Linked DNA regions of Amycolatopsis mediterranei. The protein of the gene in region 1 binds, or shares a complex with, the protein of each later gene. Links are inferred from orthologs where the notes say so. Each region holds a gene or a part of one and is shown in the gene's direction. Other genes may lie near its edges.

The links.
Region 2: the proteins of uvrA (region 1) and mfd are in contact, whole or in part, in a crystal structure (PDB 4DFC), measured with the Escherichia coli proteins. The link is inferred for Amycolatopsis mediterranei from one-to-one orthologs.

What each region holds. Positions count from the first base shown.
Region 1 is NZ_CP100416.1:7,013,394-7,028,076, reverse strand. What follows is about bases 1-3,407. They hold uvrA (excinuclease ABC subunit UvrA), read left to right. Parts: upstream 1-342; coding sequence 343-3,207; downstream 3,208-3,407. Other genes in these bases: ISP_RS31180 (fibronectin type III domain-containing protein), read right to left, coding at 3,272-3,407; ISP_RS31190 (acyltransferase family protein), read left to right, coding at 1-221. Outside these bases: more of ISP_RS31180, read right to left, coding at 3,408-3,817; ISP_RS31175 (lipoprotein), read left to right, coding at 4,044-4,547; ISP_RS31170 (sigma-70 family RNA polymerase sigma factor), read left to right, coding at 4,690-5,241; ISP_RS31165 (anti-sigma factor family protein), read left to right, coding at 5,238-5,951; ISP_RS31160 (SRPBCC family protein), read left to right, coding at 5,957-6,400; ISP_RS31155 (DHA2 family efflux MFS transporter permease subunit), read right to left, coding at 6,443-7,855; ISP_RS31150 (winged helix-turn-helix transcriptional regulator), read left to right, coding at 7,961-8,362; ISP_RS31145 (C4-dicarboxylate transporter DctA), read right to left, coding at 8,461-9,807; ISP_RS31140 (ATP-binding protein), read left to right, coding at 9,963-11,537; ISP_RS31135 (response regulator), read left to right, coding at 11,534-12,202; ISP_RS31130 (M64 family metallopeptidase), read left to right, coding at 12,296-14,044; ISP_RS31125 (beta-N-acetylhexosaminidase), read right to left, coding at 14,045-14,683. UniProt on the Escherichia coli protein: The UvrABC repair system catalyzes the recognition and processing of DNA lesions. UvrA is an ATPase and a DNA-binding protein. A damage recognition complex composed of 2 UvrA and 2 UvrB subunits scans DNA for abnormalities.
Region 2 is NZ_CP100416.1:9,379,677-9,395,091, reverse strand. What follows is about bases 4,463-8,601. They hold mfd (transcription-repair coupling factor), read left to right. Parts: upstream 4,463-4,846; coding sequence 4,847-8,401; downstream 8,402-8,601. Other genes in these bases: ISP_RS42445 (helix-turn-helix domain-containing protein), read left to right, coding at 8,499-8,601; ISP_RS42455 (LLM class flavin-dependent oxidoreductase), read left to right, coding at 4,463-4,762. In the rest of the region: ISP_RS42480 (response regulator), read right to left, coding at 62-718; ISP_RS42475 (sensor histidine kinase), read right to left, coding at 715-1,833; ISP_RS42470 (class I SAM-dependent methyltransferase), read left to right, coding at 1,965-2,561; ISP_RS42465 (DedA family protein), read left to right, coding at 2,533-3,021; ISP_RS42460 (helix-turn-helix transcriptional regulator), read right to left, coding at 2,997-3,770; more of ISP_RS42455, read left to right, coding at 3,845-4,462; more of ISP_RS42445, read left to right, coding at 8,602-9,341; ISP_RS42435 (hypothetical protein), read right to left, coding at 9,408-9,815; ISP_RS42430 (hypothetical protein), read left to right, coding at 9,901-10,926; ISP_RS42425 (nucleoside triphosphate pyrophosphohydrolase), read left to right, coding at 10,923-11,855; ISP_RS42420 (RNA polymerase sigma factor), read left to right, coding at 11,910-12,467; ISP_RS42415 (zf-HC2 domain-containing protein), read left to right, coding at 12,464-13,252; ISP_RS42410 (ABC transporter ATP-binding protein), read left to right, coding at 13,288-14,091; ISP_RS42405 (hypothetical protein), read left to right, coding at 14,088-15,415. UniProt on the Escherichia coli protein: Couples transcription and DNA repair by recognizing RNA polymerase (RNAP) stalled at DNA lesions. Mediates ATP-dependent release of RNAP and its truncated transcript from the DNA, and recruitment of nucleotide excision repair machinery to the damaged site.

The sequences.
Region 1 (14,683 bases):
TGCACCAGGAACTGGGTTACATCCTGGCCCGTGCTCTGCTCGACGCCGGCCTCCCCGGCTGGCTGCGGCTCCCCGTGATCCTCGGCGCCGCCGTGCTGGCCGGCTGGGCGGTCACCGCGGGGGTCGAACGCCCGGCCCACCGGTGGCTCACCACCCGCCGGAAGCCCGAAGAACCGCAGGTCAGAGGCGCGGAATCAGTTTCTGTCGGTGGTGGCTCGTAGCATGGATGCGGCCGCCCGTGCAGCCGGCTCGAGACAGCAGCTCGAGAGCAGCTCGAACGAGCACAGACCGGGCCGGCGACCGCAGCGGAATGACTTGAGAATGACCTGAGAGGACCCTGGCGTGGCTGATCGCCTCGTTGTTCGCGGTGCCCGCGAGCACAACCTTCGCGGCGTGGATCTCGACCTGCCCCGCGACAGCCTGATCGTGTTCACCGGCCTGTCCGGGTCGGGGAAGTCGAGCCTCGCCTTCGACACCATCTTCGCCGAAGGGCAGCGGCGCTACGTCGAGTCGCTCTCGGCCTACGCCCGCCAGTTCCTCGGGCAGATGGACAAGCCGGACGTCGACTTCATCGAGGGCCTCTCGCCCGCGGTGTCGATCGACCAGAAGTCGACCTCGCGCAACCCGCGTTCGACCGTGGGCACGATCACCGAGGTCTACGACTACCTGCGCCTGCTCTACGCCCGCGCCGGCAAGGCGCACTGCCCCACGTGCGGCGAGCCGATCAGCAAGCAGACCCCGCAGCAGATCGTCGACCAGGTGCTGGAGATGGACGAAGGCGTCCGCTTCCAGGTGCTCGCGCCGGTGGTGCGCGGGCGCAAGGGCGAGTACGTCGACCTGTTCGAGAACCTGCAGCAGCAGGGCTACGCGCGCGTGGTCGTCGACGGCACGATGCACCCGCTCACCGATCCGCCGAAGCTGAAGAAGCAGGAAAAGCACCAGATCGGCGTGGTCATCGACCGGCTGAGCGTGAAGTCGTCTTCGCGCCAGCGGCTCACCGACTCGGTCGAGACGGCGCTGCGGCTGGCCGACGGGCTGATCGAGCTCGAGTTCGTCGACCTGCCGGAGAACGACCCGCACCGGATCCGCGGCTTCTCCGAGAACCTGGCCTGTCCCAACGGCCACCCGCTGGCCATCGAGGACCTCGAGCCCCGCTCGTTCTCCTTCAACTCGCCCTACGGCGCCTGCCCCGAGTGCACCGGCATCGGCATCCGCAAGGAGGTCGACCCGGAGCTGGTGGTCCCGGACGACGAGCTGTCGCTGGCCGAGGGCGCGATCGCGCCGTGGTCGGGCGGCCAGAGCGCCGACTACTTCATCCGCCTGCTCGAGTCGCTGTCGGAGACCATCGGCTTCCGCATGGATACGCCGTGGCGGCGGCTGCCGGCGCGCGCCCAGAAGGCGGTGCTGCACGGCGTCGACGAGCAGGTCCACGTCCGCTACAAGAACCGCTACGGCCGCCAGCGCTCGTACTACGCGGCCTTCGAGGGCGTCATCCCGTTCCTCGAGCGGCGCCAGGAGCAGACCGAGTCCGAGTACATGCGCGAGCGGTACGAGGGCTACATGCGCGAGGTGCCGTGCCCGGCCTGCCAGGGCACCCGGCTCAAGCCGGAGATCCTCGCGGTGACGCTGGCGCACAAGACCCGCGGTGACATGTCCATCGCCGAGGTCTGCGCGCTGTCCATCGCGGAGGCGTCGCAGTTCCTCGACGAGCTGGAGCTGGGGCAGCGCGAGGCGATGATCGCCGGTGCGGTGCTCAAGGAGATCCAGGCCCGCCTGCGCTTCCTCCTGGACGTCGGCTTGACGTACCTCTCGCTCGACCGCGCGTCGGCCACTCTCTCGGGTGGTGAAGCCCAGCGCATCCGGCTGGCGACGCAGATCGGTTCGGGCCTGGTGGGCGTGCTGTACGTGCTGGACGAGCCGTCGATCGGCCTGCACCAGCGCGACAACCACCGCCTGATCGAGACGCTGACCCGGCTGCGGAACCTCGGCAACACGCTGATCGTCGTCGAGCACGACGAGGACACCATCCGCTCCAGCGACTGGGTGGTCGACATCGGCCCGGGCGCCGGCGAGCACGGCGGCCACATCGTCCACAGTGGACCGTACAAGAAGCTGCTCAAGAGCAAGGACTCGCTGACCGGGCAGTACCTGTCCGGCCGGCGGAAGATCGAGGTGCCGGCGATCCGGCGGCCGATCGACAAGAAGCGGCAGCTGACCGTCGTCGGCGCGCGCGAGCACAACCTGCGCGGCCTCGACGTGTCGTTCCCGCTCGGCTGCCTGGTCTCGGTCACCGGCGTCTCCGGCTCGGGCAAGTCGACGCTGGTCAACGACATCCTCGCGACGGTGCTGGCGAACAAGCTCAACGGCGCCCGTCAGGTGCCGGGCCGCCACACCCGCGTGAACGGCCTGAACAACGTCGACAAGCTGGTGCGCGTCGACCAGTCGCCGATCGGGCGGACCCCGCGCTCCAACCCGGCCACCTACACCGGTGTCTGGGACCACGTCCGCAAGCTGTTCGCGGCCACGACCGAGGCCAAGGTCCGCGGCTACCAGCAGGGCCGGTTCTCGTTCAACGTCAAGGGCGGCCGCTGCGAGGCGTGCGCCGGCGACGGCACGATCAAGATCGAGATGAACTTCCTGCCGGACGTCTACGTCCCGTGCGAGGTCTGCAAGGGCGCCCGGTACAACCGGGAGACCCTCGAGGTGCACTACAAGGGCAAGACCGTCTCGGACGTGCTCGACATGCCCATCGAAGAGGCCGCGGAGTTCTTCGAGCCGATCAAGGCCATCCACCGCCACCTGCAGACGCTGGTGGACGTCGGCCTCGGCTACGTCCGGCTCGGCCAGCCGGCGCCGACGCTGTCCGGTGGTGAGGCGCAGCGCGTCAAGCTGGCCAGCGAGCTGCAGAAGCGCTCGACCGGCAAGACGGTGTACATCCTCGACGAGCCGACGACCGGCCTGCACTTCGAGGACATCAACAAGCTGATCGGCGTGATCAACGGGCTGGTCGACAAGGGCAACTCGGTGATCGTGATCGAGCACAACCTCGACGTGATCAAGACCTCCGACTGGATCATCGACATGGGCCCCGAGGGCGGCTCCGGCGGCGGCCAGATCGTCGCCGAGGGCACGCCGGAGCACGTCGCCGAGGTCGAGGGCAGCTACACGGGCGAGTTCCTGCGGACGGTGCTCACCCCCGCCGAGTAGCGAGCGGCCCACCCCGGTGCCGTGAATGACTCATTCATGTCGTCTGACGACATGAATGAGTCATTCACGGCGTCTCCTTGCCGGTGGTCTGGTGGACCACCGGGGAGAGCGGGCCGTAGTGCAGCGCCCGGAGCCGGTAGGCCGACTTCTCCTCGCCGGGCAGGAGTGAGAGCACACAGGTCGTCACGTTCGGGTCGGTCACCTCGACCGGGTCGTAGTCCGGCGCGCCCGGGCGCCGGATCTCCAGGAGGAACCCGGCTTCGTCCGGCGAGCGGTCGGCCCAGGTGAACGTCACCGTGTCGCCGGAAACCATGGTGTGCACCTCCGTCGAGACCGGACCGGTGAACGGCTGTTCCCGGTAGTAGAACGGCGTCTCCGGGATCAGGTCCGGGTGGTGGTAGCTCGTCGCGTGCGCCGGGAGGAACCGCAGCGTCGTCCACGGCCCGGCCGGGGCGTTCGCGTATTCGACCCGGTGGCCGGCACCGTCGTCCGGCCAGCTCAGCACGATGTCCGTGGGTGTGGTCAGGGTCGCCGTGAACGGAGGCGCCGGCGCGGAGCCGGAGCAGCCCGCGGCGAGCAGTACCACCAGGACGAGGGGTTTGACGGGCACGGCGGCCTCCCGGGTCGGGCGGGGGCGGCGGTGCGGACGTGATCAGCTTAGGAACTCCGCCCGCACGGCGACAAGATCGTGCCGATCACCGGGACTGACCAATCCGGCGGCGAACCGGCACCGAATGGGGCGAAAACCGGGCTGAACCGTTTCTCGACCGCGGCCGTGTTCTGAGGTGTCGAGGTCCGCCGGATGGCGGAGCCGCCCTCACCGAGGAGAGAACGTCATGAACCGTATCGGGCCGGTGGTCGCCAGCGCGGTGGCGCTCGTCGCCGTCGCATCGTTGTCCGCCTGTGGCGACATGGCCGACGGCGCCCAAGGGCCGCAACACGGCGAGCCGGGACACAAGATGCTCCAGGTGGGCACGGTCAACGGCGTCGGCATGGTGGTCACCGACGCCGACGGCAAGACGCTCTACCGGTTCGACAAGGACGTCTCCTCGCCGCCGACGTCCAACTGCGACGGCGACTGCACGAAGTCCTGGCTGCCGATGCTGGCCGGGGTGGCCACGCCGATGCTCAAGGGCATCCAGGACACCCAGGTGGGCACCGCGACCCGCAAGGACGGCACCAAGCAGATCACGCTCAACGGCTGGCCGCTGTACGAGTACGCGGGCGACAAGGCCGCGGGCGACATGAACGGCCAGGGCGCGAACGGCACGTGGTTCGCCGTCGCGCCGGACGGCAGCAAGATCACCGCGGGTGGCAAGGCCGGCGGCGCCGGGTCCTGACAGACGGTTTCCGGGCAGAACGAGGAAGGACGGGCAGCCGATGAACACCATGGTCGCGCTGCGCTCGGCGCACGCACCGCCGGTGGAGCTAAGGGTTGCACTACTGTCCTCGACGACTCAGAACACCGTCGGGAGGACGAGGGTGGCCATAGGAGGCAGGCGGCCTAAGAAGGCCAAAGGCGAAGACCTCATTCGGCAGCTGTACGCCGAACACGGGCGAAGCCTGCTGGCCTACGCGACGAGGCTGACCGGAGATCGGGCGGCAGCCGAGGACGTGGTCCAGGAGACGCTGGTCCGGGCGTGGAAACACGCTGACGACCTGCAGAACGACGGGAAAGGCTCGGTGCGCGGCTGGTTGCTGACCGTCGCGCGCAACCTGGTCACCGACCGGGCACGGGCCCGGGCGGCCCGGCCACAAGAGGTGGCCGAACCGGCCGAAGGCGTGCCGACCCCGGCCGTCGAGCGAGACCACGCCCAAGGGGTGGTCGACTCGATGACCGTGCTCGGGGCGATGGACGGGCTGTCCAACGAGCATCGAGAGGTCCTGGTGGAGATCTACTACCGGGGACGGACGGTGGCCGAAGCGGCGAGAACACTGGGCGTCGCACCGGGTACCGTGAAATCAAGGTCTTACTACGCACTACGAGCACTCAGAGCAGCGATGATTTCGAGCGGAACGGAGGTGGCGCGATGAACTCGGTGGACGAGAGTCACACGCAGCTCGGCGCGTACGCCCTCGGCGCGCTCGATCCCGGGGAGGCGGCCGACTTCGAGCGGCGGCACCTGCAGACCTGCGCGCAGTGCCGGTTCGACCTGAACGAGCTCGTGGCCCTGCGCGACTCGCTCGACGAGGTACCGCCCGAGGCGTTCCTCGACGGGCCGCCCGAGGGCGGGGATCTGCTGCTGCAGAAGACCCTGCGCCGGGTGCGCGACGAGGAAGAACGCGTCGCTCCGGCCCGTTCGGGCGGACGCCGGGGCCTGGCGCTGGTCGCGGCGGCGGTGCTGGTGGTGGCCGCCCTCGGCGGCGGCGTGCTGGTGGGCCGTCAGACGGCCGATCCGGGCCTCGCGGCGCCGGCTCCGGCACCGGACGCCCCGCCCGGGACGAAGAACGTCGAAGGGCGAGATCCGACGACCGGTGTGCAGCTGGCCGCGGCCGTCAGCCCGTTCCAGGGCTGGGTCAAGGTCGACGTCAACGTGAAGGGCGTCCGCGCCGGGGAGAAGTGCCTGCTCCAGGTGGTCACCAAGGAAGGCAACGCGGTGACGGCCGGCAGCTGGCAGGTCTCGGAGAAGTGGGAGAACCAGGGCTTCCGGCTGGACGGGTCGGCGCTGGTCGCCCCCGACGACGTGAAGTCGGTCGACATCGTCACGGTGGACGGCCGGAAGCTGGTCTCGGCCCAGGTTTGACGAGCATGACGGGTGCGCGCTACCGGTTCCGCAGCTCGTGGCTGCTGCCGGGCACCGTGCCCGAGCGGGTGTTCGACGTGGTCACCGACCTCGCCGGCTACCCGAAGTGGTGGTCGGACGTCCGCGCGGTGCGCCGCGTGGACGACGACACCGCCGAACTTGTTTGCCGGTCCCGGCTGCCGTTCCGGATCGTCGTCCGGATGCACCGGGACCACCAGGACGAGCGCACGGGCCTGATGCGGGTCAGGCTCAGTGGCGACCTCGACGGGACCCTGGCGGGAGCGGTCCGCGCGGCGGGCGCGGGCACGCTGCTGGAGATCACCCAGGACGTCCAGGCCCGTAAGGAGTTGCTGCGGCGCTTCGACACGGTGGCCCGGCCGCTCTTCCGCGCGAACCACGCGCTGATGATGCGGCGGGGCCACCGTGGGCTTTCGGCCTACCTCGCGTGATCAGAACGCCGACACGCGTGATCAGAACGCCGACACGCGTGATCAGAAGGTCAACTCGCGTGATTGAAGGGTCGACACGGCCGGGGGTCGGCGGGCCAGGACCACGCCGCCCAGCGCCACTGCCGCGATCAGGAAGCCCGCGCTGACCCCGTACGCCAGCCGGAATCCGGCCGCCAGTGCCTCGCGGTGGTCCAGTGCGCTCAGGCTCTTCGTGCGGGAGGCGGCCACCGCGGCCAGTACCGCCGTCCCGACCGCCGCCCCGGCCTGCTGGGTCGTGTTGATCAGGCCCGACGCCACCCCCGTGTCCGCGGCCGGGACGTCCGCCATCGCCAGGCCCATCAGCGCCGGGATGGCCGCGCCGGCGCCGAGGCCCATCAGCAGCAGCGGCGGCAGGACGTCCACGAAGTAGGCACCGTCCACCCCGACGCGGGTGAGGAGCAGCAGGCCCGCGATCACCAAGCCCAAGCCGGTCAGCAGCACCGCCCGCGGGCCGAACCGCGCCGCGAGCTTGTCCGCGAAACCCAGCGAGGCCACCGCGATCACCAGCGGCACCGGGAGAAACGCGACGCCGGTCTCCAGCGCGTCGAGGCCGAGCACCTGCTGCAGGTACAACGCCGTGACGAACTGGAAGCCGAGCATCCCGGCGACCATCAGCACCATCACCACGTTCGCGCCGGCCACCGCGCGGATCTTGAACAGCCGCAGCGGCAGCAACGGCGTCCGCGCCTTCGCCTGCCACACCGCGAAAGCCGCCAGCAGGCCGACGGCCGCGACGAGCGCGCCCCAGGACGACGCCGAAATGCCGTACACGCCGAGCATCACCGCGGCGGTGACCAGAACCGCGCCGAGCACGTCCAGTCCGTCCCGCAGGCCGGTGCCGCGGTCGGCCTCGACCACCCGCACGGCCAGCAGCAGCGCCGCCACGCCGATCGGCAGGTTGACGGAGAACGTCCAGTGCCAGCTCAGCGCCTGCGTCAGCGCACCGCCCGCGATGAGCCCGATCGACGCGCCCGCCGCCTGCGTGAAGCTGTACACGCCGATCGCCTTCGCGCGAGCCCGGGGCTCGGGGTACATCATGACGATCATCCCGAGCACCACGGCCGACGCGAGCGCGCCGCCGACGCCCTGGGCGAACCGGGCCGCGACCAGGACGCCCGCGTCCGTGGCCAGACCGGCGATCAGGGACGCGACGGTGAACAGGCCCAGGCCGCCGAGGAACACGCGGCGGCGGCCGAGCAGGTCGCCGAGCCGTCCGGAGAGCAGCAGCAGGCCGCCGAAGGCGACCAGGTAGGCGGTGAAGACCCAGGAGAGCCCGGCGGAGGTGAAGCCGAGGTCGGCCTGGATCGCGGGCAGCGCCACCGCGACGATGCTGCTGTCGAGCACGACCATCAGCGAGGCGGCGCACAGCACCGCCAACGCGAGACCGCGGGAGCGGGTGGGGTGGTTCTCGGCCATGGTAGGCCCCTCCAGTCGAGAGTTCCCCCTGGTCGTCGCCAGGGCACTTCTTGTAACAGTGCCCATCATGTGTGACCATGGGTGCCCGCGTAAGGAGGCACTTCCATGTCCCAGGGGAACATCGGTGTACCTGTCCAGGTCACCGAGATCGACCCGGAGAAACTCGACGTCTGCACGGTGCTGGAGGTGATCAACCGGATCAGCGGCAAGTGGGCGATCGGCATCCTCCTGGAGGCCATCCGGGGTCCGGTGCGCTTCACCGAGCTGGAACGCTCGGTCGCCGGCATCAGCCGCCGGATGCTGACCCTGACCCTGCGCAACCTCGAGAGTGACGGCCTGCTGGTCCGCACGATCTACCCGACCGTCCCGCCGCGCGTGGAGTACGAAGCCACGCCGATGGCGAAGGAGCTGTACCAGTCGCTGAGCGGCCTGCTCGGCTGGGCGGAGCAGCACCGCGAAGACATCGCCGCCGCCCGCCTCGTCTACGACGGCCAAGCCACCGGCTGAAGACGTGGAACGGGCCGCGGTGCGAGGTCGGGGGTCTCGCACCGCGGCCCGCGGTGGTTCGTGCTCAGCGGGGGCAGTGAGCACGAACGTTCAGGGGGTCAGGCTTTCGCCGCCACTTCTTCGGGTTCGGGTTGCCGCTCCTCGTCGATCAACGTGGCCTCGTCGAAGGGGGCGTTCCCGGCGAACACGCGTTCCGCCTGTTCGCGGTCGAACTCCTTCGTCCAGTTTCCGATGAGGACGGTCGCGACGGCGTTGCCCGCGAAGTTGGTCAGCGCGCGGGCCTCGGACATGAACCGGTCGATGCCGAGGATGAAGCCGACGCCGTTCACCAGTTCCGGCCGGTGCGACTGCAGGCCGCTGGCCAGGGTCGCGATGCCGGAACCGCTGACGCCGGCCGCGCCCTTCGACGCGATGATCATGAAGACGAGCAACCCGATCTGCGAGCCGAGCGACAACGGTTCGTCCTGCGCCGCGGCGATGAACAGCGTCGCCATGGTCAGGTAGATCGCCGTGCCGTCCAGGTTGAACGAGTACCCGGTGGGCACGGTGATGCCGACGACCGACTTGCCGACGCCGAGGTGCTCCATCTTCGCGATCAGCCGCGGCAGCGCCGATTCCGACGACGACGTCGAGAGGATCAGCAGGAACTCGCGGCCGAGGTAGCGGAGCAGGTGCCAGATGTTCACCCGCGCGCCGAGCCACAGCACCAGGCCGAGGACGACGAACACGAACACCAGGCAGGTCACGTAGAAGCCGATCATGATGACCGCGAGGCTCTTCAGCGCCGCCCAGCCGGTCGCGCCGACCACCGCGGCGATCGCGCCGAACGCGCCGATCGGCGCGGCCCACATGATCATCGCCAGGACCCGGAACACCAGCCGCTGGATGTGCTCGACGCCGCGCAGGATCGGTGCGCCCTTCGGGCCCAGCTTCTGCAGCGCGAAGCCGACGAGCAGCGCGACGAGCAGGGTCTGCAGCACCTGGCCTTCGGTGAAGGCGGACACGAACGTCTTCGGGATGATGTGGAGCAGGAAGTCGACCGGGCCGTCGGTGCCGGTGGCGGACTTCTGCACGCTCTTCACGTCGGCGGGGTTGAGGTGCAGCCCCTCGCCCGGGTGCAGGATGTTGCCGACGACCAGGCCGATGGCGAGCGCGAAGGTCGACATCACGATGAAGTAGACCAGCGCCATGATGCCGACCTTGCCGACCTTGGCCGCCTTGGCGACCGAGCCGACACCGATCACGATCGTGCAGAAGATGATCGGCGAGATCATCATCTTGATCAGGTTGACGAACCCGTCGCCCAGTGGCTTCAGGCCCTTGGCGAAACCGGGGAAGAGAAAGCCCACCAGGATCCCGAACAGGACCGCGACGATCACGGCCAGATACAGGTAGTGGGTCTTGTCGCGGCGGCGGGGCGCCGCGTCGGGGGTCGGTGTAGGCACCGTTGCCTCCAGCTAGGGGTGTTCAGGTTGCGGCACACTGTAGGCCGAGTTCGGTGATCCGGCTCACTTGTGTTCATTGAGTTCGTGTGATGATCGACCGTCCGGTTCGGACACCGGGCGGGCGCGTGTGCTGGTATGAGGAGGTGCCCCCGACGTTGCGGTCCCATTGGAGCCTGGCGCGCCAGCTGCTCGTGCTGCAGCTCGTCGTGCTCTGCGTGCTGGCCGGCGCCGGGATCACCTTCGCCTACCTCGACGCGCAGCAGGCCGTGGACCAGAACGCGCGCGACCAGGTCCGCACGGTCGCCTTGACGGTCGCCGACGCGCCCAGCGTCGCGGCGGCGGTGGGGACGCCGAACCCGAGCGCGACGCTCCAGCCGTACGCGCTGCGCGTGCAGGACCACAGCCACGTCGACTTCGTCACGATCATGAGCCCGGCCGGGATCCGGTACACGCACCCGACGCCGTCGCTGATCGGGCAGCACTACATCGGGACCATCGCCCAGGCGCAGCGGGGCGCGGAGTACACCGAGACCTACACCGGCTCGCTCGGCCCGTCGGTGCGCACGGTCGTGCCGGTGTTCGACGCCGGCCACCGGGTGATCGCGCTGGTCGCGGTCGGGATCACCGTCAAGGCGATCTCGGCCGAGCTGCGCGAACGCCTGTGGCCGCTGTTCGGGGTCGCGGCCGCGGTCCTGCTGGTGGGCGCGCTCGGCGGCTGGCTGATCAGCGCCCGGCTGCGGCGCCAGACCCGGGGCGTCGCGCCGGACGAGCTGAGCAACCTCTTCGAGTACCACGAAGCCGTCCTGCATTCGGTCCGCGAAGGTGTGCTGCTCGTCGGCCGGGACGGGCGGATCGGCCTCTGCAACGACGGCGCGCGCACGCTGCTCGGCCTCGGCACCGACCCGGTGGGCCGCGACCTGGCGACGCTGGGCCTGCCGGACGGGCTGGCCGAAGCGTTCACGTCGGCGGAGAACCGGGCCGAGGAACTGCACCTGACCGACTCGCGCGTGCTGCTGGTCAGCACGACCGCCGTCCGCTCGGGCGGGCGCTCGCAGGGCACCGTCGTCGTCCTGCGCGACCACACCGAACTGCAGTCGCTGACCGGTGAGCTGACCACCGCCCGTGGCCTCGCCGAGGCGCTGCGGTCGCAGGCGCACGAGGCGGCGAACCGGCTCCACACGGTCGTTTCCCTCGTCGAGATCGGCAAACCCGAGCAGGCCGTCGAGTTCGCCACCGCCGAACTCGTGCTCGCGCAGGAACTGACCGACCGGGTCGTCGGCGCCGTCGCCGAGCCGGTGCTCGCCGCCCTGCTGCTGGGCAAGGCGGCCGAAGCGAGCGAGCGCGGGGTCGAGCTGACCGTCACCCCGGACACCGTGATCGACGACGTCTCGCTCGGGATCGAGGCCCGCGACCTGGTGACGATCCTCGGCAACCTGATCGACAACGGCCTCGACGCGGCCGTGCGCGGCGGCGGCAAGCCGTCGGTCGTCGTCACCGCGCGCACCGGCGAAGACGGGCTGCTGCTGCGTGTCGCCGACACCGGGCCCGGCGTGCCCGAGGACGCCGACGTGTTCCGCCGCGGCTGGTCGACGAAGGCGGAGGACGGCCACGGGCTCGGGCTCGCCCTGGTCGGGCAGGCGGTGCGCCGCTACGGCGGCACGGTCGAGGTCGGCCGGGAGGGCGGCGCCGTGTTCACCGTGCGGCTGCCGCGGCAGGAGGCGGGCCGGTGATCCGCGTGCTGGTGGTGGAGGACGAGCCGGTGGCCGCGGAGGCGCACCGCGTCTACGTCGAGCGGCTCCCCGGGTTCGCGGTGGCCGGCGTGGTCCACTCCGGCGGCGACGCGCTGCGGTTCTGCGAACGCGAGCCGGTCGACCTGGTGCTGCTGGACTTCTACCTGCCGGACACGCACGGACTGGCGGTGTGCCGGTCCCTGCGCGCGGCGGGGCTCCCGATCGACGTCATCGCGGTGACGTCGGCGCGCGACCTCGCCCTGGTCAAGGCGGCGGTGTCGGTCGGTGTGGTGCAGTACCTGCTCAAGCCCTTCACGTTCGCGACCCTGCGCGAAAAGCTCGAGCGCTACGCGGAATTCCGCGACGCGTCCGGCGAGGTCACCGGCCAGGCGGAGATCGACCGGGCCCTCGGGGCGTTGCGCACGACCGAGCAACCCCCGCTCCCGAAGGGCATGAGCGTCCAGACGCTGGAGGCGATCACCGACGCGCTTTCCGGCGCGGCGGAGGGACTTTCGGCCGGCGCGGCGGCCAGCGCGATCGGCGCCTCCCGCGTGACGGCGCGAAGGTACCTCGAGTACTTGGCGGACAACGGCATGGCCCACCGCGAGCCGCACTACGGCCAGGTCGGCCGCCCGGAAGTCTGGTACCGGCTGAGTCGCGTATAACGTTCTATACTTCTCAGCTGGCGACTTCTGGCGGTTCCGGCGCCGCATTCCGTGCGGTACACCAGGAAGATCGCCGACCAGGGGAGTGCCGCCATGCGGAAGTGGGCCGGGTTCGTCGCCGCGCTCGTCTTGACCGCCGGGATCGCCGTCCCGGCCCAGGCCGCCGAGCCGGCCGCCACCGTCACCGAGGTCCAGGTGACCGGACCGGTCGCGCAGCGGTTCAACCTCGTCGTCCTCGGGGACGGCTACACCGCCGCCGAACAGCCGAAGTTCTTCGCCGACGTCGAGCGGCACGTCAGCACCCTGTGGTCGCTCGAGCCGTTCAAGTCCTACCGCAGCTACTTCAACGTCTACGCCGTTTCGATCGCCTCGCCCGAGTCCGGTGTGGACTGTGACCCCGGCCTGGCCGCGCCGCGGCGCGACACCCCGCTGGACATGGGTTTCTGGGGCGGCTGCAACCCGCAGAGCGTCCAGCGGCTGCTGACCGTCGACGACGCGGCCGCCCAGCGGTACGCCGACCTGGTGCCCGGTACTTCCGCGGCGAACCGGCAGATCCTGGCGATCGGCAACAGCAGCACCTACGGCGGCGCGGGCGGCACCTACGCCACGGCGTCCGGCGGGAACGCGTTGTCGGCGCTGATCTCCCCGCACGAACTGGGCCATTCGCTCGGTGGTCTGGACGACGAGTACGACTACTACGCCCGCAACGTCCCGGGCGGTGCGTACGAGGGCGGCGAGCCGGACTCGATCCACCACACGCTGCTGACCGAACAGCAGATGCGCGCCCAGCACGCGAAGTGGTGGCGCTGGCTCGGCGAACCCAGCGAGTCCGGTGGCACGATCGGCCGTTTCGAAGGCGGGCTCTACACCCAGACCGGGGTGTGGCGGCCGAGCAGGCACTCGATGATGAAGACGCTCGGCTACGCGTTCGACCAGGTCGGCCGCGAACGGATGACGCAACGGATCGCGGCGAAGGTGCCGCTCGTCAGCGGCGGCACCCCGGCCGGGACGATCGGCGCCGACCGCGTCGTGTGGCTACGCTCGATGCACCCGGTGAGCCATCGCCTGGACGTCCGCTGGGCCCTCGACGGTGTCCCGGTGCGCGGTTCCGACGCGCTCGACCTGCGGCAACTGCCCGTCAAGCCGGGCAAGCACACGCTGACGGCGACGGTGACCGACCCGACGCCGTTCGTCCGCGACCCGGCCGCCCGCCCGTCGGCGACCCGCACCTGGACGGTCGACACGGCGGTGGCCACGCCGCCGGCCGGCGGCCCGGCGGTGGTGGCGTCGACGACGGTTTCTCGCCCGGTCGGCGGCCACGACGTGGTCTACGTCGAAACCGGCGAGCCGACCGGCTCGATCCCGCAGGTCGCCTGGGCGCTCGACGGCCGGTTCGCCGGAACCGGCTCCGACTTCGCCCTCGACGCTTCCCGTGGCGCGCACACGCTCACCGCGACGACCGGCGGCACGACGCTGACGTGGACGGTCGACGCGACGGGCCCGGAGACGACGGCGGAGCTGCCGGCGGGCACCGTGTACCACGGTTCGTTCACGATGCGCTTGAAGTCACCGGACGGAATGCCGGAGTTCCGCGTCGACGGCGACGGCTGGCACAAGTACTACGGCTGGCCGACGGACCCGAACGCGCCGTACCTGTTCACCCCGCGCGGCACGGAGATCGACGGCTTGGCGTACGGCAACCTGGGTGACGGCGGGCTCACGATCTCGCCGTTCGCCGACCGGAAGCCGGGATACGGCCGGCACCGGATCGAGTACCGGTCGATCGACGCGGCGGGGAACGTGGGCCCGACGAAATCGGTCACGGTGACGCTGCTGCCGTGATCAGCGCGGCCGGCCCGGCACCCCCGGCCGCGTCTGCCAGGGGTGCGGCCCGTCCAGCGGCCGGTACTCCACGCCGAGCGCGTCCAGGCGGGGCAGGTGGTGGTCCCGCAGCCGCGGCAGGAACTCCGCGTACTCCCGCGGCCCCGTGCTCCACGCCACCTCCGCGAACGCCGACAACCGCGGGAACGCCATGTAGTCCACCCGCCGGACGCTGTCCAGGTGTTCGCTCCACACCTGCGCCTGCACCCCCCGCAACCGCGGGCCGCTCAGCGCCGGCTCGTACGCGTAGACGTCCTCCAGCGTGTGCACCTCCCCGACCGGGATCGGCTCGTCGGGATGGTCGGACTGCCGGTGGTCCAGGTACACGTGCTGCTCCGGGCACAGCACCACGTCGTGCCCCGCCGAAGCCGCCCGCAGGCCCGCGTCTTCGTTGCGCCACGCACCGATCACCATCGGCGGGAGGCCGTCGATGTCGAGGACTTCGTCCCAGCCCATCGGGGTGCGGCCGCGGGCCACCAGGTACTCCGCCAGCTGTCGCACGAACGCGCGGTGCTCGTCGGTCGCGCCCGGCGTCTCGTCGCCGCCCAAGGCGATCACCTTCGACGGGAAGATGTCCAGCAGGTGGTCGAACACCTGGCG
Region 2 (15,415 bases), 2.4 Mb from region 1 along the record:
ATCGCCGTTCGACGCCGGGCGCGTGCGGAACTCCAGGGCGGTGTCGCCGAAGGGCCGGTGCTCAGGAACCCGGACGCACCAGCCCGGACTCGTAGGCGAACACCACCGCGTGCACCCGGTCGCGCAGCCGCAGCTTGCCGAGGACGCGCCCGACGTGCGTCTTCACCGTCGTCTCGCCGATGTACAGCTTCGCGGCGATCTCCGAGTTCGACAGCCCGCGCGCGATGAGGCCCAGCACGTCCTTCTCGCGTTCGGTCAGCACGCCGAGCCGCGCGATGTCCATGGGGTCGCGCTCGTCGGCGAGATAGCGGTCGAGCAGCCGCCGCGTGACCGACGGCGAGACCATCGAGTCGCCCCGCAGCACGCCCCGGATCGCGACGAGCATCTCTTCCGAAGGCGCGTCCTTCACCAGGAACCCGCTGGCCCCGCCCCGCAGCGCGGCGTACGCGTACTCGTCGAGGTCGAAGGTGGTGATGATCAGGACGCGCACGTCCGGCAGCTCGGCGCAGATCCGCGCGGTCGCGGCGACGCCGTCGAGCACCGGCATCCGGACGTCCATCAGCACCAGGTCGGGGCGCAGGTCCCGGGCGAGGGTGATGGCCTGTTCCCCGTTGGCGGCTTCGCCGACGACGGTGAGGTCGTCTTGGCTTTCGACGATCATGCGCAGGCCGACGCGGACGAGCTGCTGGTCGTCGCAGAGGAGGATCCGGGTGGTCACGGGCCCACCACCAGGCTCGCGGACACGCGGTACCCGCCGCCGGGCAGCGGCCCGGTGGTCAGCTCGCCGTGGTACATCTCGACGCGCTGGCGCATGCCCGCCAGGCCGCGGCCGGACGACGGGAGCGCCGGGGCGGGTGGTGCGTGGCCGCCGGTGTTCGTCACCTCGATGCGGACCTCCGGTGGCTCGAAGGCGACGCCGACGCGGCCGGTCGCGTCGGCCGGCGCGTGCTTGATCATGTTGGTCAGTGCCTCCTGGACGATCCGGTACGCCTGCAGCGCGGCACTCGCGGGCAGGGCGCCCGGGTCGCCGGTGACGTCGAGCGTGACGTCCCGGCCGGACTGGCCGACCAGCTCGCGCAGCTCGGCGAGCGTCGGCTGGGGACTGCGCGCCGCCTGGCCGGCGTGCAGGACTTCGAGGAGCCGCCGCAGCTCGCCCAGTGCGTCCCGGCCCGTGTGGACGATGGTGTCGAGCGTGCGGTCGACGGCTTCGGGGTCGCGGTGCCGGGCGAGCTTCGCGCCCTCGGCGTTCAGCACGATCACGCTCATGCTGTGCGCCAGGACGTCGTGCAGCTCGCGCGCGATCCGGGTGCGCTCCTCCGCGACCGCGGCGCGGGCCTGCGCTTCGTCGCGCTTCTCCTCTTCCGCGGTGAGCTGTTCCTTGGCGCGGAAGAACTCCCCGAGCGTCCAGGCCGCGACGTGCAGCGGCAGGATGCCCACCAACGCCAAGGTCGGGTACCCGGTTTCCGGCGCGTAGAGGGCGACCCACTGGACGTCGAGGACGACGATCGCGAAGGCGATCAGCGCGGCGAACCGCCGTTGGCCCAGCTTCACCAGGTTGAACAGCACGACCGCCATGGCCAGTTCGGTGCGGCCGCGGTCGTAGGCCCAGACGTCGTCGAGGTACACCACCGCCGCCCCGGCGATGATCAGCACGGCGGCCGTGCGCGGGAACCGGCGGCGCAGCAGCAGGGGGAGCAGGAACAGCATCGGGATCGCGCGGACGGCGTAGGGGCCGGAACCGACCCAGTTGGGCGCGAGGAAGACGAACACGGCGTACAGCGGCAGGTCCACCGTCCACCGGTGCCGGCGCACCCACTTCACGAATCGTTCCACGTCCCGAACGTAATGCCGGAACCTCGTCCGGGGCGTCCTTCCTCCGGCCTGATCTTGTCCTCCTCGGGGATGACCCGGCCGGCCGGTCCGGCGGATTCGGGACCACCCCGGCCGTTCCTAGCGTCGGGATCATGTCGATCACCAGGGAATTCCTCCGCCACCCCGTGCTGACGGGCGCGATCGCGCCGAGTTCGCCGCGGCTGGCCGAAGAGATGACGGCCGGCCTCGGCCTGGAACGCGCGTCGTGCGTCGTGGAGCTCGGGCCGGGCACCGGCGTGTTCACCGAAGCGGTCCTCGCGCTGCTTCGCCCCGAAGCGCGTCTGACGGCCATAGAGATCAACCCGCGTTTCGCGGTCGCTCTGAGCGAACGCTTCCCCGAAGCCGACGTCGTCACCGGCTCGGCGGAACACCTGGCGCTGGACGGCGTCGACGTCGTCGTCTCCGGGCTGCCGTGGACGGCCATGACCGCGTCCCGGCAGCAGCACATCCTCGACGCGGTCACCGCCGCCCTCGCTTCGAACGGCCGCTTCACGACGTTCGCGTACGCCCACACAGCCTGGACACCACCCGCTCGCCGCTTCGCCGCGTCGCTGCGAAGCCGCTTCGCGGTCGTGGAGCGCACCCAGGTCGTCTGGGGCAACCTGCCGCCCGCGTTCGTCTACCGCGCGGCGCTGCCGGTGGCCGTGGGGAGGGCGCGGCGTGGACAGCCTGCTGCGGCCCCTGCTTGACGCGCCCCCGGCGGTCGTCTACCTCGTCTGCGCCCTGCTCATCACGGCGGAAACCGCGCTGCTGCCGGGAATCGTGCTGCCGACGTTGTCGACGCTGCTGCTGATGGGCTTCCTCGCCGAGCGGGGCACGCTCCACCTCGGACTCGCTTGGGCGGTCGCCGTCGCCGCGGCCGTCCTCGGCGACCAGCTCGCCTACCTCGAGGGGCGCCACTGGGGACCGCGGCTGGCCGGCCGCGTCGGCCGGGATCGTTGGGAGCGCGCGGAAACGGCGGTCGCGCGCTGCGGCGTCCCGGCGGTGATCGCGGGCCGCTGCCTGGCCGGCGTCCGGACGCTGGTGCCGCGCGTCGCGGGCTCGGCGGCGATGCCGTACCGCCGGTTCGCGGTGGGCAGCGTGGCGGCGGCGGTGCTGTGGGCGAGCGCGGAACTGCTGGTGGGTCACACGACGGCGCTGATGGTTTGAAGGCGTTCGGCGGTCTCGGCGTCCGCGGGCAGGAACGTCTCCAGCTTCAGCTCGGAGACGGTCACGTCCGCCGCCGTCGCGAACGTCGTGATGGCCGTGATCAGCCGCAGTTCGCCGGCGGAAGTGGCCAGCCGGACCGGTACCGCGAACCCCAGGTGCTCCGGGCCGGGCGCGGCCGGCGGCGGCAGGTACCCCGTCAGCTCGGCGAGCTGGGCGGCCAGCCGTTCGTCCGGGGTGCGGGCCAGGTCGTTGCGGAGGCGTTCGAGGATGTGCCGCGCCCAGTCGTCGAGGTTGCGCACGCGCGGCGCCATCCCGCGCGGGTGCAGGGCGAGCCGCAGCGTGTCCACCGGCTCTTCGAGGAGCTCCGCCGCGACACCCTCGGTGAGCAGCGAAAACGCGTCGTTCGCCGCGACCAGCACGCCGTAGCGGTCGACGACGATCGCGGGGTAGGGCCGGTGGCCGTCGAGCAGCCGCCGCAGCCCGTCGAGCACCGGCCGGATCGCCGGGTCGTCGAGCCGCGTCTCGGGGTACGACGGGGCGAAACCGGCGGCGAAGAGCAGGCCGTTGCGCTCGCGCAGGGGCAGTTCCAGCGACTCGGCGACGCGCAGCACCATGCCGCGGCCGGGGAGCGAGCGCCCGCTCTCCATGAAGCTCACGTGCCGCTGCGTCGTCCCGGCCCGCAACGCCAGGTCGAGCTGGCTGAGGTGCCGCCGCGTGCGCCAGTCCTTCAGCGCGGTTCCGAAGTTCACGGTCCCATCCTGCTCGCCCGGTCCATTCCCCGCGGGGAATTGAGGGCATTCCCCGGCCCGGCCAGGCTCACCGCATGACGAACTACGGCCTGGTCATCCCGACCTACCAGCCCATCCTCGACGCCGGGCGGACCGCGCCCGAGCTGGTCGCCACCGCTGTCGCCGCGGAGGAGCTCGGCCTCGACTCGGTCTGGGTCGGCGACACCCTCGCGCGGGCGCCCCTGGACGCTCTCGCCGTCCTGGCCGCCTTCGCCGCCCGGACGTCGCGCGTGACCCTGGGGACGTCCGCACTGCTCCCGGCCCTGCGGAACCCGATCTTGACGGCCAACCAGCTGCTTTCGATCGATCTGCTGAGCTCCGGACGGCTCACCGTGGCCGTCGGCGCCGGGTTCGCCGGGCGCAGCGAACCGGAGTTCGCGTTCGCGGGGGTCCCGTGGCAGCGCCGCCGGGCCCGGCTGGACGACATCGTGGCCCTGTGGCGCGCGATCTGGCGCGGCGAGTCCTCGTTCCACGGCTCGGTGCTGCACCACGACTCGCTGCCGGTGTTCCCCGCGCCCACCCGTCCGGGTGGCCCGCCGGTGTGGCTGGCGGCGTACACCCCGGGCGCGCTGGAGCGCGTCGGCCGGTTGTACGACGGCTGGCTGCCCTACCCGCCGGACCCGGCCGACTACGGCACCGGCCTCGCGCACATCCGTTCGACGGCGTCCCGGCCGGTGACCCCGGCGCTGTTCGCGACGGTCCTGGTCGAGGACGACGCCGACCGCGGACAGGCGCTGCTGGAGGAGTACTGCGAGCGCAACTACGGGCGCCCGGCGGCGTTCGTCCAGGGAATCCAGATGCAGGTGTGCGGCAGTGCCGCGGAAGTGGCGCGGCAGCTGCGGAAGTACGAAGGCGTGGAGCACTTCCTGCTGCGGATCGCGAGCACGGACCCGAAGGTGTTCGACGAGCAGCTGCCCCGGGTCGCGGAGGTCGTGGACCTGCTGCGCTCGTGACAGCTTGCGTTCCGGCCCGCGACCAGCCGGGATCGGAAACCTGTCGGGGGTGGCGGTTAGGCTGGGAGCGTGACCGACGCTCCATTGTCCGGACTCCTCACCGCCATCCTTCCCGACCCGGCCCTGCGCGGCGTGGTCGAGCGCGCCGGCGCGCCGCTGCTCGAGCTGCAGGGCCCGATCGCCGCCCGGCAGCTCGTCGCCGCCGCGCTCGCGGCCGACGACGGCGCCGGCAAGCCCGTGCTCGCCGTCACCGCCACCGGCCGCGAGGCCGACGAGCTGACCGCGTCGCTCAAGGCGCTCATCGGCGAGAGCCGGGTCGCCGACTTCCCCAGCTGGGAGACCCTTCCGCACGAGCGCCTCTCCCCGCGCGCGGACACCGTCGGCCGCCGCCTCGAGGTGCTGCACCGGCTGAAGACGGGCGACGACGATCTGCGCGTCGTCGTCGCCACCGTCCGCAGCCTGATCCAGCCCATGGCGCCCGGGCTCGGCTCCCTCGCCCCGGTCGACCTCGTCGTCGGCGAAGAACAGAGTTTCGAAGGCCTCCTCGAACGGCTGGTCGAGCTGGCCTACACCCGCGTCGACATGGTCGAGAAGCGCGGCGAGTTCGCCGTCCGCGGCGGCATCCTCGACCTGTTCGGGCCCACCGCGCAGCACCCCGTCCGGGTGGAGTTCTGGGGCGACGAGGTCAGCGAGATCCGGGCGTTCGCCGTCTCCGACCAGCGGTCGCTGCCCGGCGACATCCCGCGGGTCACCGCGCCGCCGTGCCGCGAGCTGCTGCTCACGCGGCCGGTCAGGGAGAAGGCCGCGGAGCTGGCGAAGACGTACGAGTCCGACGCGCACCTGGCCGAGATGCTCACCAAGCTCGCCGACGGCATCCCGGTCGAGGGCATGGAGGCGCTCATCCCGGTCCTCTGCGAAGGCGAGCTCGAACTGCTCACCGACGCGATGCCGGCCGGCACCCACGTGCTGCTCACCGACCCCGAGAAGATCCGCGCCCGCGCCGCCGACCTGGTCCGCACCGGCCAGGAGTTCCTCGAAGCGTCCTGGACGACGGCCGCGGCCGGTGGCCAGGCTCCGATCGACCTCGGCGCGTCGGCCTACCGCGGGCTCGACGAGATCGCCTCCCACGCGCAGGACACCAAGCGCGCCTGGTGGACGATCACCCAGCTGACCAGCGAAGACCCCGACGTCTACCGCGTCTCGGTCGAGGCCGCGCCCGCGTACCGCGGCGAGCTCGAGCGCGCGACGGCGGACCTGCGCGCGCACACGGCGGCGGGCGGCACGGCGGTGCTCGTCGTCGCCGGGCACGGCACCGCGGCTCGCGCGGTCGAGCAGTTCTCGGCCGCCGACGTCCCGGCCTCCTTGGCGGGCGACGGCCTGAAGGGCGCGCCGGCGCCGGGCGTCGTCACGGTCACCTGCGGCGGCCTGACCGACGGCTTCATCTCGCCGGAGCGCGCGCTGGTCGTGCTCACCGAGGCGGACCTGACCGGCCGCGGCTCGGGCGCCGGAACGTCCACAAAGGACCTCACGACCAAGATGCCGTCCCGGCGGCGCAACGCCGTCGACCCGCTCGCGCTCAAGTCCGGTGACTACGTCGTGCACGAGCAGCACGGCATCGGCCGGTTCGTCGAGATGGTCCAGCGGACGGTCGCGGGCGCCACCCGGGAGTACCTGCTGCTGGAGTACGGCTCGTCGAAGCGCGGGCACCCCGGCGACCGGCTGTTCGTGCCGACCGACCAGCTCGACGAGGTGTCCAAGTACGTCGGCGGCGAGCTGCCGACGCTGAACAAGCTCGGCGGCTCCGACTGGAAGAACACCAAGGCCAGGGCCAAGAAGGCGGTCAAGGAGATCGCCGCCGAGCTCGTCCAGCTGTACGCGGCGCGCCAGGCCGCGCCCGGGCACGCGTTCGGCCCGGACACGCCGTGGCAGGGCGAGCTGGAGGACGCTTTCCCGTTCACCGAGACGAACGACCAGCTCGCGGCCATCGACGAGGTCAAGGCCGACATGGAACGCGGCGTCCCGATGGACCGCGTCATCTGCGGCGACGTCGGCTACGGCAAGACGGAGATCGCCGTCCGCGCCGCGTTCAAGGCGGTGCAGGACGGCAAGCAGGTCGCGGTGCTGGTGCCGACGACGCTGCTCGCCCAGCAGCACCTGAACACCTTCCACGAGCGGATGCGCTCGTTCCCGGTGACGATCAAGGGCCTGTCCCGGTTCACGAACAAAACCGAGTCGGACATCATCCTGGAGCAGCTCGCGAGCGGCGAGGTCGACATCGTCATCGGCACGCACCGCCTGCTGCAGACGGGTATTCGCTACAAGGACCTCGGGCTCGTGATCGTCGACGAGGAGCAGCGCTTCGGCGTCGAGCACAAGGAGCACATCAAGGCGCTGCGCACGCACGTCGACGTGCTCACCATGTCGGCGACACCGATCCCGCGCACCCTGGAGATGTCGCTGGCCGGCATCCGCGAGATGTCGACGATCCTGACCCCGCCGGAAGACCGCCACCCGATCCTGACCTACGTCGGCGCGTACGACGACAAGCAGGTCGGCGCGGCCATCCGGCGCGAGCTGCTGCGCGACGGCCAGGTCTTCTACGTCCACAACCGCGTCTCCTCGATCGAGAAGGCGGCGCGGCGGATCCGCGAGCTGGTGCCGGAGGCGCGGGTCGTCACCGCGCACGGGCAGATGAACGAAGACAAGCTCGAAAAGATCATCCAGGGCTTCTGGGAGAACGAGTACGACGTCCTGGTGTGCACGACGATCGTCGAGACGGGTCTCGACATCTCGAACGCCAACACGCTGCTGGTCGAGCGCGGCGATCTGCTGGGGCTGGCGCAGCTGCACCAGCTGCGCGGCCGGGTCGGGCGCGGGCGGGAGCGCGGGTACGCGTACTTCCTGTACCCGCCGGAGGCCCCGCTGACCGAGACCGCGCACGACCGCCTGGCGACGATCGCCCAGAACACCGAGCTGGGCGCGGGCATGGCGGTCGCGATGAAGGACCTCGAAATCCGCGGCGCGGGCAACATCCTCGGGGCGGAGCAGTCGGGGCACATCGCCGGTGTCGGGTTCGACCTGTACGTGCGGTTGGTCGGCGAAGCGGTGGACGCGTTCCGGAGGCACGCGGGTGCCGAGCCGGCGGAGGAAGAGGAGATGGCCGACGTCCGCGTCGACCTCCCGATCGACGCCCACATCCCGCACGACTACGTGCCCGGCGAGAGGTTGCGCTTGGAGGCGTACCGCAAGATCGCGGCGGCGCCGGACACCGAGGGCCTCGACGCGGTCCGCGAAGAGCTCATCGACCGGTACGGCCAGCCGCCGGCCCCGGTCAACCGGCTGCTGTCGGTGGCTCGCTTCCGGCACACCTGTCGTGAAGCGGGTGTGACGGAGGTGGCGGTCCAGGGCAACACGATCCGGTTCGCACCGCTGCCGTTGCTGGATTCGCAGATGGTGCGCTTGAAGCGGCTGTACCCGAAGGCGGTGTTCAAGGCGGTGACGAACACGGTATCGGTGCCGAAGCCGACGGAGGGCCCGGCCGGCGGGCGGATCGGCGCGCCGACGTTGCGGGACGAAGAACTGCTGGAGTGGTGCACGAAGCTGCTGGTCCAGCTGACGAAGAAGCCCGCGGCTGTGTAGGGGCGCGGTGTAAAGGGGAGCGGACACCCGGCGCCATTTCGGGGGACTTTCCGTTGTGGCGCCTGGTTCGTACCGGTGATGGCCTTAGGTTCGGCCCATGGCGGAATATCGCGGGCCGAACATCCGGGGAAGGCAGCTCGGAGAACGGCTGCTCCAGCGCATGTCCGAGAAGAACTGGGGCGTCCGCGAGATGTCGCGGAAGCTGGACATGAGCGCGCAGTGGGTGTCGGCGGTGACTCGCGGGCTCACCCGGCCGGAGCCGGTCCGGATGGCCCGGTTCCTCACGACACTCGGGTTCGACGGTGCGGAATACCGTGAGCTGATGGGGCTGGCTGATGAAATCCGCAAGCCAGGGTTGCTGGAAAGTTACCCCGGCGGTTGGCAGGTGCAGACGCTGGCCTGGCACGAGGAACGTGCCGCCGAGATCGCGGCGTTTCAGGGTTTGATCCTGCCGGGACTGTTACAGACCGCAGACTACGCGCGGAGCCTGATGGTCGAAACCGGCAATGCGCCATCGCCGGACGGCATCGACGAGCGAGTGTTCGCGCGCATGGCACGGCAGCTGGTGCTCACTCGCCGCCCGAGGATCGAGTTTCAATTTTTCATCCACGAGTTCGCGCTGCGTCTGCCGGTCGGCCGCCAGGATCGCTCGGTCATGCGGGGACAGTTGGCACATCTGCTCCGGGTCTCGGCCCAGCCCAACGTCTCGATCCGCGTGGTGCCCGCGCGAATCGGCGGCCACCCGGCCGTCTCGGGCCATTTCAAGCTCATCGAGTCGACCGAATTCGAGCCTGTGGTCTACATCGAACACGAGATTTCGTCGCTCTTCCTCGAAGCGCCGGATGAGATCGCGGTCTATCGCCAGGTGGTGGCCAAGCTCGGCGATGTGGCACTCGATGCGGCACGATCGGAGGCTTTCATCGCCGGACTGGCGGAATGATCCGGGACACCAAGGACCGTGAAGGCGGCACTCTCGCCGCCTCCACCTCCGCTTGGTGCGGACTGCTCAGCGAACTTCGCTGAACATCGGCGGCATAGCCTCCGCCAGCCCCATCCGCACCGACTCCACGGGCACCGGGACCGCCCCGGCGCCCGCCATCGGCAACGGCCGGGGCCTCCGCGGCATGCGCGACCCCGAACCCCCACCCCTCCCCGGGTACACGAGCAACCCCCGCGTCGGGTCCGGGACCGCGTCCAGCGCCGCCGTTACCGCCGGCAGCGACCTGAACGCGTCTCGCCTCTCCTCCGTCAAAAATTCGATCTCCAGCACCACTCCCCAGCGGTGCTCGTGCCAAACCCACTGCTCAGCGCCGTTCGTCAGCGCCGCTTCGGTGAGAGCGTCCCCTTGAGCCAGGCGCCACAGCGAAGCCGAATGCTCCCCGTCGAACACTTCGATGGTCAGCCAATGGTCCATAAGTCGACATTACCGCCGCCGCGTCCTCATGGGTGTTGCGTTTCGGGGGCGATGGTGTGAGAGGGTATGGCCTGTGATGCGGATCATGGGGCGCCCTCGCGCGCTGGTCGCGGTCGTTGCCGGTGCACTTCTGCTCGCCGGGTGCGGCTCGGGCCCCAGCCAGGTCGGCAGTGCCGTCATCGTCGGCGATCGGTCGGTCTCCCTCGACCAGGTCCAGTCGATGATCGACCAGGCCCTCCGTGAACACCCGTACGCGCAGAAGCTCGCCGCCGAGCACAAGCTCGACGTGCTGGGCCGCGAGATCGTCCGGCAGGCCGTGCTGCACGAACTGACCCTGCGCGCCGCCAAGCAGGAAAACCTCGGCGCCGACCAGGCGAAGGTCGCCGGGCTGGCCGCGCAGCTGACCCCCGCGCCGGTCACCGACACCAAGCAGGGCGACCAGGTCGCCGTCACGCAGATCGTCTCGAAGCTGCGCGACCGGAACGAGGTCGCGAGCGACGTCCTGCTCGAGCAGGATCTGGCCCGGAAGGTGCTGCCGAAGCTGTCGGTCGGCGCGGACTACGTCGGCATCAGCGCGACCGGCGACAACGACCGGGCGGCCCGCACCCGCGCCTTCGGCCTCGCGAAGGAGTTCGCCGACGACCCCGCCAAGATCCAGGGGGTCGTCCAGCAGGCGCAGCAGGAAGGCCAGCAGGCCCAGCAGACCGGCGCGCCCGGCCCGGGCGGGTACTCCGCCGGCCAGGCCGCCGAGCTCTTCGGCGCCGCGCAGTACCCCGGCCTCGCGCAGACCGCGCTCTTCGGCTCCGACAAGAACAGCGTCGTCGTCTTCCAGGCGCAGAAGCCGCAGAGCGCGGACTGGTTCGTCTTCGTCATCCGCGCCCGCGGCACCGACAAGGCCGTGCCGGCCGACCAGGAAGCGCAGAAGCCGACGGACGCGCAGCTGACCGCGATCGGCACCCGGCTGCTGCAGCCGTACCTCGGCCAGAGCGGCCTGCGCATCAACCCGCGGTACGGCGTGTGGGATCTTGTTGGCATGAACCTCGTGCCGAACTCCGACGCCACCCAGGGCGTCGTACTGCCCATTCGCGGTGCCGCGACCGCGCAACAGTGAGCACGGGTGTCGTCGTCATCGTCCGCGGGACGACGCTGCCCGGCGCGGCGCTCAAGATCCTGCGTGACGCAGGCGCCGTCTACGCGGCCTCGGACGTCGATCCGGCCGCGTTCGGTGTCCCGGCCGTCATCGAGGCGCCTTCGCTGGTCGACGTCGTGCTGCTCGCCGGGTCCCGGGACGAGCCCGCGGCGTCGCTGCTCATCGCGACCGGCGCGGAGGTCATCGAGACGCCGGTGCCGCCGCTGGTCGAAGCCGCCGAGGTGATGGACCGGCTCCGCTCGCCGGGCGGCTGCCCGTGGGACGCGGTGCAGACGCACGATTCGCTGCGGCAGTACCTGGTCGAAGAGACCTACGAGCTGCTCGACGCCATCGAAGAAGGCGATCGCGAGGCGCTGCGCGAAGAGCTCGGTGACGTCCTGCTGCAGGTGCTCTTCCACGCGCGGGTCGCGGCCGAGGACGCCGAAGACCCGTTCGGCATCGACGACGTCGCCGCGGCGCTCGTCGCGAAGCTGGTCGGCCGGCACCCGCACGTCTTCGCCGACGCCGACCAGGTGCACACCGTCGAGCACCAGAACCTCAAGTGGGAAGAGCTGAAGCAGCGCGAGAAGCAGCGCCAGTCCATTGTGGACGGTGTCGCGCTCGGCCAGCCCGCCGTCGCGCTGGCGGGCAAGCTGGGGCAGCGCTCCGGGCGCGCGGGCATCCCGCTCGACCTCTTCCCCGAAGGGACCGCGGCGGCCGCCCAGCTGTTCCGCATCGCGGCCACCGCGCGCCGGGCGGGTGTCGACGCCGAGGGTGAGCTGAGGGCGGTGGCGAAGCAGTTCGCGAAGGACATCCAGGCCGCCGAGCAGGCCGCCCGCGACGCCGGGCTGGCGCCGACGACGCTGGAGGCCGACGGCTGGCGGAAGTTCTGGCCAACGCGCCCGGTGTGACGCAGCACACATCCGGGTGAGAACCGGTTCCGCTCGTCCGGCGTCTTGCCTGGTGTGAAGCACACGCCACTGGAGGACGCCGACGAGGACCACCTCGTCCGGCGCACGGCCCAGGGCGACCGCGCGGCGTTCGAGGAGCTGTACCGCCGCACGGCGCCCTGGCTGGCCGTGCGCCTGCGCCGCCGCTGCGCGGACGAGCAGATCGTCGCGGAAGTCATGCAGGAGACGTTCCTGGCCGTCTGGCGGGCGGCGGCGTCGTTCGCGGGCGCCGCCACCGGCGGCAGCGCGGTCGGCTGGGTCTGGACGATCGCCGCGCGCCGGCTGGTCGACGCGTTCCGGCGCCGGGCGCACCACGCGCAGCCGCCGCCCGCGGTGGCCCTCGACGTCGCACCGGTGGTGGCGGCCGAAGACGAGGCGCTGGCGACGACGATCGGCGACGAGGTCGGTGCCGCGCTGCGCGACCTCGCGCCGGAGCTGCGGGCGGTGCTGCAGGCGATGGTGCTCGACGGGCTGACCGTCCGGGAGACCGCCGTCCTGCTGGGGTTGCCGGAGGGGACCGTCAAGACCCGGGCGCGCCGGGCCCGGATCGCGTTGCGGGAGGCACTGTCATGAACCATGCGCCGGAGCGGCTCATCGCCGCGTACGTGGCGGGTGACGACCTCCCGGGTGACCAGCTGTGGGGTCTCGAGGCCCACCTCGAGGCGTGCCGCGAATGCCGGGCGCGGCTCGCGGAGGCCGCACCGGTCCAGCCGGTCGTGGACCTGGTCTGGGACCGGCTTTCGGCCGAGGTCCGGCGGCCGGTCGCCCGGCCGCGGCGCCGGCGCCGGTGGCTCGACACCTGGGTGACGCCCGCGATGGCGCCGTGGCTGGCGATGATCGTGGCCGTCACGCTGGTCGCGCTCCTGCTCGACACCGTGTGGCGCGCGGTGCTCGACGTGCCGGCGGTGCAGCTGTTCGCCCCGGTGCTGCCGGTGCTCGGGGTCGCCGTGTCGTGGGCGCGGGGCCTCGATCCGGCCTACGAGGTCGTCACCGCGACCCCGCGGGCCGGGCTGTACCTGGTCGCCCGGCGGACGGTGGCGGTGCTCGCCGTCGTCCTGCCGGTACTGGGGGTCGCCGGGTGGCTGACCGGCACCCAGCCGGCGCTCTGGCTGCTGCCGAGCCTGGCCTGCACCACCGGCACGCTCGCGCTCGGCGGGCTGATCGGCGTCAGCCGGGCGGCGTACGCGCTCGTCGCGCTGTGGGGGGTGATCGTCGTCCTGCCGGCGTTCGTCCAGCGGGGGCAGGTGTTTTCGCTCGGCACCGGCGCGCTGCCGGTGTGGGCGGCGCTCTTCGTGCTGACCACGGTGATCGTCGCCCTGCGCGGGCCGGCGTTCACCCGGCTCGGCGCACGTCATTAGGTCTTCAGGTCTTCAGGTCTTCAGGGAGGAAGCACATGCGGGCAGTAGGGGCCGCCGAGGTCGCACCGGCGACCTACGCCTGGGAAATCCAGGCGCAGGGGCTGAAGGTGCGGGTGGGGCGGCGGAAGATGGCCGTGGACGGGCTGGACCTGTCCCTCGGCAAGGGGGTGCACGGGCTGCTCGGCCCGAACGGCGCCGGCAAGACGACGCTGATCCGGGCGTTGGCGACGGTGCTCCGGCCCGCGTCGGGCAGCTTGTCGCTGCTCGGCACCCCGGCCGGCGGGAGCGGGGGCCAGCGTGCGCTGCGCCGCCGGATCGGGTACCTGCCGCAGAACTTCGGCTACTACAAGCGGTTCACGGTCCGGGAGTTCGTCGAATACCTGGCGTGGCTGAAGGAGATGTCCAAAGAGGACATCCCGGGGGCGGTCCAGCGGGCGGTGGAGCGGGTGGGCCTGGCCGACCGCGCGGACGACCGCATGAAGACGCTCTCGGGCGGCATGGTGCGCCGGGTCGGCATCGCCCAGGCCATCGTCAACGACCCGGAGATCCTGCTCCTCGACGAGCCGACGGCCGGCCTCGACCCGGCGCAGCGGGTCCGGTTCCGCGAGCTGGTCCAGGAACTGGGCCGCGACTCGTGCGTGCTGATCTCGACGCACCTGGTCGAGGACGTGGCCACGGCGTGCACGGACGTGGTGCTGTTCGCCGAGGGAAAGCTGGTGTTCCAGGGAACGCCGGACGGGCTGGCCGCCGCGGGCACCCTCGAGCACGTCGGGGACAGCCCGATCGAGCGCGGCTATTCGGCGCTGCTGAACCACGAGCCCGGCAAGGGGGCGTGGTGATCTTCCGCATCGAACTCCGGCGCTCGATCGCGCCCTGGGCCGGTCTGGCGCTCGTCGTCTTCGCGCTCGCGTTCCTCTTCCTGCTCTCGGGGCCGTGGTGGAAGGTCCCCGCACCCTGGTCGGCGAACACCACCACGACCGCGCTCTGGATCCGGTTCCTGCTGCAGTTCCTCTGGCCCGTGGTGGTCGGGGCCGGGGCCATCCAGGGCATGCGCGACAGCCGCTCCGGCATGATCGAGCTGCTGGCCACCACCCCGCGGCCCGCGTGGCACCGGGCGATCCGGCTCGCCGGCGCCGTCGGCGCGCTGGCCGCACTGGGCTACCTGGTCGTGTTCGGCGTGGGCGTCGCCGAAGTCCTGGCCCACGACGGGTTCGTCTCGGCCGTCTTCGTCCCGGTGCTGGGCGTCGGGGTGCTCGCCGTGGTCGCCGGGTGCTGGCTGGGGCTGGCCGTCGGGCGGCTGCTGCCGCACCCACTGACCGCTCCCGGGCTGGCCGTGCTGACCCTCGTCGGGACGGTCCTCTGCTGGATGTCGCTCGAACCGGGCCTGGACGCCGTCCTGCCTCGCCGGGCCGGTCCGCTGGCGCCGGCGCTGGCCGAGCCGCGCGGGTCGATGGTCACGACCACCGTGTCGCTCGACGCCGGGCAGACCGCGTGGTTCCTCGGCCTCGCCGTCACCGGGTTCCTGCTGCTGTCGGTGCAGTCGGTGCGAGCGCGGCTGCTGAGCCTGCTGCCGCTCGTGGCCGGGGCCGCCATCGCGCTGCCGCTGTTCCCGGCGGAGGCCCTCACCGCCGACAGCGTCGCCGCCCGGAAGGTCTGCGACGGACCGGTCTGCGTGGCGGAACTGCACCGGGATCGGCTGGCCGCGCTGGCCGGCCCCGGGCGGGAAGCGCTCGCGATGCTGGCGAAGCTGCCCGGAGCGCCGACGCGGGTCGAGGAGCAGGTCGCGGCCGGCTCGCCGATCGAACGCCCCGGGCGCGATCCCGGCGTCGTCCTGCTCGACTTCCAGCACAACGAGGAACTCCTCACGGCGGACGCGAGCGACCTGCGGGTGGCGGTGCTCTCCGGGGCCGGCGTGCCGTCCTGCGAGAGGCCGAGCGCGCCCAGCCTGCCGGACCGGGGCGCCCGGATGATCGCGGCGGCGTACTTCACCGGGGAGCTGAAACCGCTGCCCGAGTACTTGCGGAACTGGTTCAAGAGGCAGTCCGGCCCGATCGAGCAGGCGTGGCAGCAATTCCGGGCCCTGCCCGCGGACGTCCGGTTCACGCGGATCGTCGCGTTGCGCCGAGCGTTGCTGACGTGCCAGGGCGATCCGATGGACACGCT